3 regions of the Shewanella amazonensis SB2B genome follow, and region 2 is predicted to be linked to each of the others. Evidence: predicted binding sites of a transcription regulator. Region 2 holds the regulator's gene; each other region holds the start of a gene.
What was found. Region 2 encodes NrdR, which represses ribonucleotide reductase genes. Its sites were predicted from a motif close to AAACACNANATNTNGTGTTT; they were not measured.
Positions count from the first base shown of each region.

Region 1 (3,281 bases), 330 kb from region 2:
CCATAAAGGGCGTTTACGGTTTCATGCAGGCCTATGTAGCCAAGGGAGATGGACGCACGACCATTTTTGAATATGGGCTCAATATCATCGTCCGGGCGCAGTCGAACGCCGCATGCTCCTTCCATGTACAGAATCGGCGCAACCCGGGCCTTCACCCCTTTCAGGCGTTCAATGCGGCTATCGAGGGCCTGTCGTGCCACCTGCAAACGCTCCTCCAGCAAGCTGTAGAAGCGACTTTCATCGCCACCGGCTTCAATGGCGATACGTGGCAGGTTAAGACTGACCACCCCCAGGTTATTACGGCCTTCGTGCTCCAACTCACCGTCTTTTTCATACACCCCAAGGAAGCTGCGACAGCCCATGGGGGTTTTGAATGACCCGGTGACACGCACCACTTGCTCGTAGTTGAGAATGTCCGGATACATGCGCTCGGTGGCGCACTTGAGTGCCAGACGCTTGATATCGTAGTTGCAGTCACCCTGCTTGTGATTGATGCCATCGCGGATGGCAAACACCAGTTTGGGGAATACTGCTGTTTTGCGGTTTTTACCCAGTCCCGCCATCCGCACCTTAAGAATGGACTGCTGAATCAGCCGCGACTCCCAACTGGTGCCAAGACCAAAGCCAAAGGTGACAAATGGGGTCTGTCCGTTAGCCGTATGCAGGGTGTTCACTTCGTATTCCAGCGACTGGAAAGCATCGTGACACTCTTTTTCTGTCAGGGCACGGGCATAGGCCACCGCATCGGTAATGCCCCAGTGCAGCGCCGTTTGGTAGTGTTTGTCATAGCTCTTGGCCACATAGGGTGACAACACTTCATCGATGCGATTGATGGTGGTACCGCCATAGATGTGGCTGGCCACCTGGGCGATGATCTGCGCTGTCACAGCAGTCGCGGTGGAAATAGACTTGGGCGTTTCGATTTCGGCGTTGCCCATTTTAAAGCCCTTGGTCAACATGCCAGCAAGGTCAATCAGCATGCAGTTGAACATAGGGAAAAAGGGTGAGTAATCCAGATCGTGATAATGTATCTCCCCCGCCTCATGGGCTGCCACCACCGCCTTGGGCAAAATGTGGCGCTTGGCATAGTGACGGGCGACAATGCCGGCGAGCAAGTCACGTTGGGTCGGGATCACCTTGGAGTCTTTATTGGCGTTTTCATGCAGCAACGCCGCATTGGTTTGCTCCACCAGCGAACGGATTTCCAGATTCAGTCGACTGGTTGCTTCGCGGCATACGTCTCTGTCGTGGCGATATTCGATATAGTGACGGGCAACCTCTTTATAGGGACCGGACATCAGGCAGTTTTCCACTGCATCCTGCAGCTCGTGGATAGCAACTTCGTCGCGCTGGGCCACCTCGGCTGCCACCACCGACGCCACCGTGGCCGCATAGTCTTTATCCTCGACACCGGCTGCGCCCTGGGCTGCAATAACAGCATCCCGCAACCGGGTTTCATCAAAGGCAGCGCGGCAACCATCCCGCTTGATAACCACTGGCATATACAGGTCCTCTCCGTTTACCCAATCACTATATGTTGAGCTTATTTTTTATCCAGATACAAAATGTAGTGTATTAGGCGATAAATACCAGACCGATACCTTGATATGGATCATGTTTGGGAAAAAGATAAATTTCCCCTTTTTGAAAACCTGTGGCAGGTAACCCTTTCACGATTTAGCCCCTTGACCGGAAGAAAAATCACCATTAGGCAGGCACAAAAAAGCCGCCAGACTCATTGAGAGACTGGCGGCTTTTACGCTGAAATAACGGGATTAACCGAGGGCAGCTTCCAGCAAATGGGCCTGGGCCATCACAGCGCTGTAGCCCGCATCTATGGCCTCGGCTGCGCGGTGAAACTCCATGGTGCCTATGTCGGCGACCTTGGGGACCAAGCACACATCGGGCGGGTCGCCCATCAGACGTGCCCTCTTATGTCGTTGCTGCACTATCTCCATGGACTGGTTCATCACCGCCAGCATGCCGGGGTCATCCCGGGTACCGAGGGCAAATTTATCCGACAGGCTGGCGATATAGTCGCGGCCGCGGGCAAAGAGGTCCATAAAGCCGCCCTCTTGCTCGGCAAGGGCCCGGGTTTCTTCCTGAGGACTGATGGCCTCACTGCGAAGGTCAACCGGCACAGCCTGAATACGGCTGCGACGCTGTCCATCCAAATCCACCGCAATCACCAAATCCACATCAAGGGCACGACAGGCCGACACAGGTACAGGATTAACTACGGCGCCGTCTACCAGCCATCTGTGCCCTTGTCGCACCGGCGGCAGTATGCCTGGCATGGAACAGGATGCCCTGACCGCATGGCGTAAATCGCCCTGGCGAAACCAGATCTCCTGACCACTGTACAAGTCAGTCGCCACCGCAATAAAGGGCATGGACATGGACTCAATGTCCATACTGCCGATGCGACTTTGCATTACATCAAACACCTTTTCCCCCCGGATAAGGCCGCCACGGCGCCAGCTTAAGTCCATCAGCCCAAGAACATCCCAGCTCGAAAAACTTCTGACCCAGGCTTCGAGGTCGCCGAGGCGACCGTTGACATAAGCAGCCCCCACCAAAGCCCCAATGGAACACCCGGCGACCCGTTCGGGCTTTATTCCCAACTCATCGAGGGCATTGAACACCCCAATGTGGGCCCAGCCTTTAGCTGCACCACTGCCCAGGGCAATTCCAATACGGGGTTGGCTCATCTACGACTCCTTTGCAAAGATGAAGGCAAGAATGACTCTGACTATAAACGACAAGCGCCGGCAGGAGCCAGCGCTTGGGAAGAAAGGAAACAATCTATTGTTGCCGGGCCTTAAATAGGTAACCCAGCCAGCCAAACCAGGACCCCACAGTCACAGCCAGTATCCACCAACTTTTTTGGCGGGCAGTCACCACGTCAGATAATCCGATGTGCAAAACCGGGATCATCCAACCGAAAATGACTATGGCGAGTGCAATCCAAAAATCCATTTGCGCCTCCGGGGCGGCAGGGTGGTTGTTGATTGAGATTTTTCAATCGCTCAAACATAAGGCAAATATTCCGGCGAATAAAGCGCCGGTAACGGTTTTTTGACGATTGTCACGGATATTGACACACATCTTCGATAGGGAGCGCGCTGTAACGCGGGCGGACGCACACTTGTCATGGCGCCAAGCTGCCGATGGCGCTATAATTCCCGGCTTGAATTTTTCCGGAGACCATCCTTTGCAATTTTCTGATTTTTCCCTCGATAAGCGCCTCATGCAAAGCCTGAAGCACATGGGCATAGAGA
Region 1 covers NC_008700.1:1,561,969-1,565,249, reverse strand. The annotation lists gene nrdD (anaerobic ribonucleoside-triphosphate reductase) at 1-1,502, opposite strand, end outside; gene rssA (patatin-like phospholipase RssA) at 1,776-2,711, opposite strand; gene SAMA_RS19680 (hypothetical protein) at 2,806-2,979, opposite strand; gene SAMA_RS06670 (DEAD/DEAH box helicase) at 3,215-3,281, shown strand, end outside.
Region 1: a site for NrdR is predicted at 1,526-1,545, ahead of nrdD (anaerobic ribonucleoside-triphosphate reductase). Genes of this name have one in related genera too.

Region 2 (3,281 bases):
GACCCAGAACACCAATCTTGGCGCCGGGGAAGAAGCTTAAGGAGATGTCTTTAAGGATTTGCTTCTTGGGCGGCACGATTTTGCCAACCCGCAGCATGCTGTAAACAAACTGAGCCATGTCGTCTCTCTGCGATTTACAAATAGAATTAAGCGCTGAAAATTGGCCGAAGTTTACCAAGTCGGGGCACTATTCTCCAGATGGCGATGTGAAATCCCATTCACCAGACAGGTTGTTTTGATGATGAAACACAGTCATCGGTACAGAGAGGGATTTTCATCATATTGCGGCTGGGATTGTGATCGATTGCAGAGTAGAATACCGCGCAACCCTACCTATAAGATTTGCCAGCTGGAGTGACCAATGCTGAAGAAGACCATGAATATTGCCGACTATGATCCCGAGCTGTTCAAGGCGATTGAAGACGAAACCCTTCGCCAGGAAGAGCATATCGAGCTGATTGCCTCCGAGAACTACACTTCTCCCCGCGTGATGCAGGCTCAGGGTTCACAGCTGACCAACAAGTACGCCGAAGGTTATCCTGGTAAGCGTTACTATGGTGGTTGTGAGTACGTCGACATCGTGGAAACCCTGGCCATCGAGCGCGCCAAAGAACTCTTCGGTGCCACTTTCGCCAACGTACAGCCACACTCCGGCTCTCAGGCCAACAGCGCCGTGTACATGACCCTGCTGCAGCCAGGCGACACTGTATTGGGTATGAACCTGGCCCACGGTGGTCACCTGACCCACGGCTCACCGGTAAACTTCTCTGGCAAGCTGTACAACATCATTCCTTACGGTATCGATGAAACCGGCAAGATTGACTACGACGAAATGGAACGTCTGGCCGTTGAGCACAAGCCAAAGATGATGATTGGCGGTTTCTCCGCCTATTCCGGCATCGTTGACTGGGCCCGCATGCGTGAAATCGCAGACAAAATTGGTGCTTACCTGTTTGTGGACATGGCTCACGTAGCTGGTCTCGTGGCGGCCGGTGTATATCCAAACCCGGTTCCACACGCTCACGTAGTCACTTCTACCACTCACAAGACCCTGGCCGGCCCCCGCGGCGGTATCATTCTGTCTGCTGCCAACGATGAAGACCTGTACAAGAAGCTGAACTCAGCGGTATTCCCAGGTGGTCAGGGTGGCCCATTGATGCACGTTATCGCAGGTAAAGCGGTAGCCTTCAAAGAAGCGCTGGAGCCTGAGTTCAAGGTGTACCAGCAGCAGGTTGTGACCAACGCCAAAGCCATGGTGGAAGTATTCCTCGAGCGCGGTTACAAAATCGTCTCCGGCGGCACCGACAACCACCTGATGCTGGTTGACCTGATTGGCCGCGACCTGACCGGTAAAGAAGCCGACGCCGCTCTGGGCGCTGCCAACATCACTGTGAATAAGAACTCAGTACCAAACGACCCACGTTCTCCGTTCATCACCTCCGGTATCCGTATCGGTACTCCAGCGATCACCCGTCGTGGTTTCAAAGAAGCCGAGGCCCGCGAGCTGACTCACTGGATCTGTGATGTACTGGACAACGCCAAAGACGAGAGCGTGATTGCCCGCGTGAAAGGCCAGGTACTGGAACTGTGCGCTCGTTTCCCTGTTTACGGTTAACCTTTTAACCTGAATAGGATACACTCATGGCCGCTGCGATAGCGGCCATTTTTATTTGTATTGCGGTTCAATTTGTCCTTCATTCAGCACGCCAGGAGGCCCCATGCACTGTCCATTTTGCAACGCAACCGACACCAAGGTGATCGACTCCCGTCTGGTGGGAGAAGGGCATCAGGTAAGGCGTCGGCGGGAGTGCACTGAATGCCACGAGCGCTTTACTACCTTTGAAGGTGCCGAACTGGTGATGCCGAGGGTCATCAAGCGTGATGGCACCCGTCAGCCATTCGATGAAGAAAAGCTGCGCAGCGGTATGCTCAAAGCCGTGGAAAAACGCCCCGTGTCCATCGATCAGATTGACCAGGCGATGAACAAGATTAAGTCAACTTTGCGTGCCACCGGCGAGCGCGAAGTGCCCTCAGAGATGGTTGGCAACCTGATGATGGACAGCCTGATTGAGCTGGATAAGGTCGCTTATATCCGCTTTGCCTCCGTATACCGCGCCTTTGAAGATGTTTCTGAGTTTGGAGAGGCCATTGCCAGGCTTCAGAAGTAAGCACTGCGGCGGACTGTATCCATGAGTAATAACAGCGTTTTTTCCGCTCTTGACCGCGCCATGATGGCCCGCGCCATCATGCTGGCCAAGCGTGGCCAGTACACCACCCGACCCAATCCCAATGTGGGCTGTGTGATAGTTAATGACGCCGGTGACATCGTTGGCGAAGGATGGCATATCCGCGCAGGCGGCCCCCATGCCGAAGTGCATGCCCTCAAGGCTGCCGCAGACAAGGCCCGGGGCGCCACTGCCTATGTCACTCTTGAGCCCTGCAGTCACTATGGACGCACACCGCCCTGCGCCAAGGCGCTGATTGACAATGGCTTAAAGCGTGTCGTGGTGGCCATGACCGACCCCAACCCCCAGGTGGCGGGCAGGGGGATTAAGCTGCTTCAGGATGCTGGCATCGAAGTGGCTCACGGCCTGATGGAAGCCGAGGCGCGCGCACTGAACCCGGGCTTTTTGTCGCGGATGGAGCGTAAACGCCCGTTTGTGACCGTCAAAGTAGGGGCGAGTCTCGACGGAAAAACCGCACTGTCCAGTGGTGAGTCCAAGTGGATAACAGGTCCCGAGGCGCGCCGCGACGTGCAAAGGCTTCGGGCCAAATCCTGCGCCCTGATTACCGGTATCGATACTGTGCTGTTGGATGACCCCAGCCTCAATGTTCGCCACGGTGAACTTGGCAGTCTGGGAGCAAGCCTGACGGAGCCCGAGCTTATCCAACCCATTCGGGTTGTGCTAGACAGTCAGCGGCGTATGAGCACTGATGCCAAACTCTTTGGTATCACTGGCCCGATACTGCTGGTGTCTGCAGAGCCATATGATGAGAAATTTTTGCACTCGCTGCCGGACTTTGTTACCTGTTTGATCCTGCCCGGTTCCCATGGCCGTATCGACCTTGCCGCACTGCTTAGCCACCTCGGTGAAAACTGCAACCGGGTGCTGGTTGAAGCCGGCGGAACCCTCGCCGGCGCCTTTATCGCCGCGGGACTTTGTGATGAGCTGGTGCTGTATCAGGCGCCAAAACTCCTTGGCAGCCATGGCCGCGATATGCTGCAACTGCCCGACTATCAGACCATGGCCGAGGTGCCGGGTCTTAAGCTTATTGATGAG
Region 2 covers NC_008700.1:1,228,654-1,231,934, forward strand. The annotation lists gene ettA (energy-dependent translational throttle protein EttA) at 1-118, opposite strand, end outside; gene glyA (serine hydroxymethyltransferase) at 362-1,615, shown strand; gene nrdR (transcriptional regulator NrdR) at 1,719-2,168, shown strand; gene ribD (bifunctional diaminohydroxyphosphoribosylaminopyrimidine deaminase/5-amino-6-(5-phosphoribosylamino)uracil reductase RibD) at 2,190-3,281, shown strand, end outside.

Region 3 (3,281 bases), 890 kb from region 2:
ATGGTTAAACCGGGTGGATACGTGTTCTTCTCCACCATTAACCGTAACCTGCGCTCTTATGTGGAAACCATTCTCGGCGCCGAATACCTGCTGAAAATGTTACCTGTCGGGACCCACGATCATGGCAAATTCATTCGCCCGTCTGAGCTTATCGCTATGGTCGACCAAACCGAGCTTCTCTGTAAAGATGCCACAGGTGTGACTTACAATCCCATCACGGGTACCTTCCGCTATACCAGCAGCGTTGAAGTTAACTACATGATTGCTACGGTAAAGCCCCTTGAGTGAGCCTGTATCCATGGGCGGAGTGTTGTTTGACCTGGATGGTACCCTGGTAGATACAGCTCCTGATTTAGTGGCGGCACTCAACCTCGCTCTGGCGGATTTTGGCTTCTCAAGGGCGGATCTGGACAGTATGCGCCCCGTTGCTTCCCATGGCAGCCTTGCCTTGGTAAAAGCCGCTAAGCCAGATCTTGATGAGGATGTGGCCATACAGATCCAGCAGGCGCTTTTAGCGCACTACGGCAAGGTGAATGGCACCGAAGCGAAGCTCTTTCCCGGTATAAATCTGTTACTTGAACATTTAGAGAGCAGGCACATCCCCTGGGGCATAGTCACCAATAAAGCAGCCCGCTATGCAAGACCGCTATTGGACAGACTCGGTCTGGCACATCAGTGCTCCACGCTTATCAGTGGCGATACGGTCACCCGTGGGAAACCCGATGCAGCTCCCATGTTACTTGGCGCGTCACATCTTGGCCGGCATACTGAACACCTCTTATATCTTGGGGATGCAAAACGTGACATGGAAGCGGCCCGTAATGCCGGCATGGTTTCAGTGCTGGCTTCCTGGGGTTATCTTTCATCACTCGATGAAGCCCATGATTGGCCAATCGATATACATTTGAAGCGACCTCAGGATTTGATTGCTCACCTTTAAGGCGGGTTTGACGCCGAGGACGCTGGCAGTGAGACTGTCAAGGGATCATGAATCGATCGCTTGCAAGATAAGCGATCGATTCGTTTCACTGACAGGGTCAAAAAAGTGTCATATTAACGACATGGCACACGGAAATTGAGCTAGGAAGTTAGTCGACACTAACGTTAGTTTTTTTCCTCAAGATATCCACAAGTTCTTCATCGAATTCTTACTTGCAAATGCCCTCTTACCTCACTATCTTGTATCTTAACTTTCAATAAGCACCATATCTTGTGTATTGGTAGCAATCAGACACACTAGAGGTGTCCACCCCGAAACGCTTGTTGTGCCAGTACAAAGCGCTGGTTCGGGGCGCATGGCACGATTGTTTACATGGATATGTAGGGCAATACCAATCTATAAAGGCCTATCTTCAATGAATAGCAACATGACAGTCACAAAACGCAGTGGCGAACGCGAGCAGATCGATCTCGACAAAATCCATCGCGTGGTTACCTGGGCCGCCAAGGGCTTAAAAAATGTTTCCGTTTCTGAAGTAGAACTGCGTTCGCACCTGCAGTTTTTTGAAGGCATCCCTACCGAAGCCATCCACGAAACCATTATTAAAGCTGCTGCGGATCTGATCTCTCCCGAGTCTCCAGATTATCAGTTCCTGGCCGCCCGTTTGGCTGTATTCCATCTTCGCAAGAAGGCCTTTGGCCAGTTCGAGCCGCCTAAGCTGTATGATCACGTGGTCAAGCTGGTCGAGATGGGCAAGTATGACCGCCACATCCTCGAAGACTACACCAAAGAAGAACTGGACGTTTTAGACAGCTACATAGACCACTGGCGCGATATGAATTTCTCATACGCCGCCGTGAAGCAGCTGGAAGGCAAATACCTGGTTCAAAACCGTGTCACTCACGAAGTGTACGAGAGCGCCCAGTTCCTCTACATCCTGGTTGCAGCCTGCTTGTTTGCCGGTTATCCAAAAGAGACCCGTCTGAAGTATGTAAAAGACTTCTATGATGCAGTATCTACCTTCAAGATTTCGCTGCCTACACCCATCATGTCCGGTGTACGTACTCCTACCCGCCAGTTCAGCTCCTGCGTACTGATTGAGTGTGGTGACAGCCTGGATTCTATCAACGCCACTGCCTCTTCCATCGTGAAGTACGTGAGTCAGCGCGCCGGTATCGGCGTGAATGCAGGCCGTATCCGCGCCCTGGGCAGCCCAATCCGTGGCGGTGAAGCGTTCCATACTGGCTGTCTGCCTTTCTATAAGTATTTCCAGACTGCGGTGAAGTCCTGCTCTCAGGGCGGTGTGCGTGGCGGCGCGGCAACGCTGTTCTATCCAATTTGGCACCTGGAAGTAGAGTCGCTGCTGGTGCTGAAGAATAACCGCGGCGTTGAAGACAACCGTATCCGGCATCTGGACTATGGCGTACAGCTGAACAAACTCATGTATCAGCGCCTGATCAAGGGTGAGAACATCACCCTGTTCAGCCCGTCAGACGTGCCCGGCCTGTACGATGCCTTCTTTGAAAATCAGGATGAATTCGAGCGCCTGTACACCAAGTACGAGCAAGAACCGAGCATCCGTAAAAAGTCGCTTAAGGCCGTTGAACTGTTCTCATTGATGATGCAGGAACGTGCCTCAACCGGTCGTATCTATGTGCAGAACGTGGATCACTGCAACACCCACAGCCCATTTGACTCAAGCGTTGCCCCTATCCGCCAGTCAAACCTGTGTCTGGAAATTGCACTGCCAACCAAACCACTGGACAGCGTGGACGATACCAATGGTGAAATCGCACTCTGTACTCTGTCAGCACTGAATTTGGGTGCCATCGAGAACCTTGAAGAACTCGAAGGTTTGTCAGACCTCGCGGTACGTGCTCTCGATAGCCTGCTGGACTATCAGGACTACCCCATCAAGGCAGCCAAGCTTGGCTCCATGAACCGTCGTACCCTGGGTATTGGTGTGATTAACTTTGCCAACTACCTGGCTAAAAACGGCAAAAAATATTCAGATGGCAGTGCCAACAACCTGACCCACAAGACATTCGAAGCTATTCAGTTCAACCTGCTGAAAGCCTCGATGAATCTGGCAAAGGAAAAAGGCGCCTGTCCGGCGTTCCATGAGACGACTTACTCTCAGGGTATTCTGCCAATCGACACCTATAAGCGCGATCTGGACAAGATTTGCGATGAGCCGCTGCATCTGGATTGGGAAGGACTGCGTGCCGATATCAAGCACTACGGCCTGCGTAACTCTACCCTGTCAGCACTGATGCCGTCAGAGACTTCTTCTCAGATCTCCAATGCCACCAACGGTATCGAGCCACCCCGTGGTCTGATT
Region 3 covers NC_008700.1:2,114,147-2,117,427, reverse strand. The annotation lists gene ubiG (bifunctional 2-polyprenyl-6-hydroxyphenol methylase/3-demethylubiquinol 3-O-methyltransferase UbiG) at 1-288, shown strand, start outside; gene SAMA_RS09015 (HAD family hydrolase) at 299-940, shown strand; gene nrdA (class 1a ribonucleoside-diphosphate reductase subunit alpha) at 1,356-3,281, shown strand, end outside.
Region 3: a site for NrdR is predicted at 1,199-1,218, ahead of nrdA (class 1a ribonucleoside-diphosphate reductase subunit alpha). Genes of this name have one in related genera too.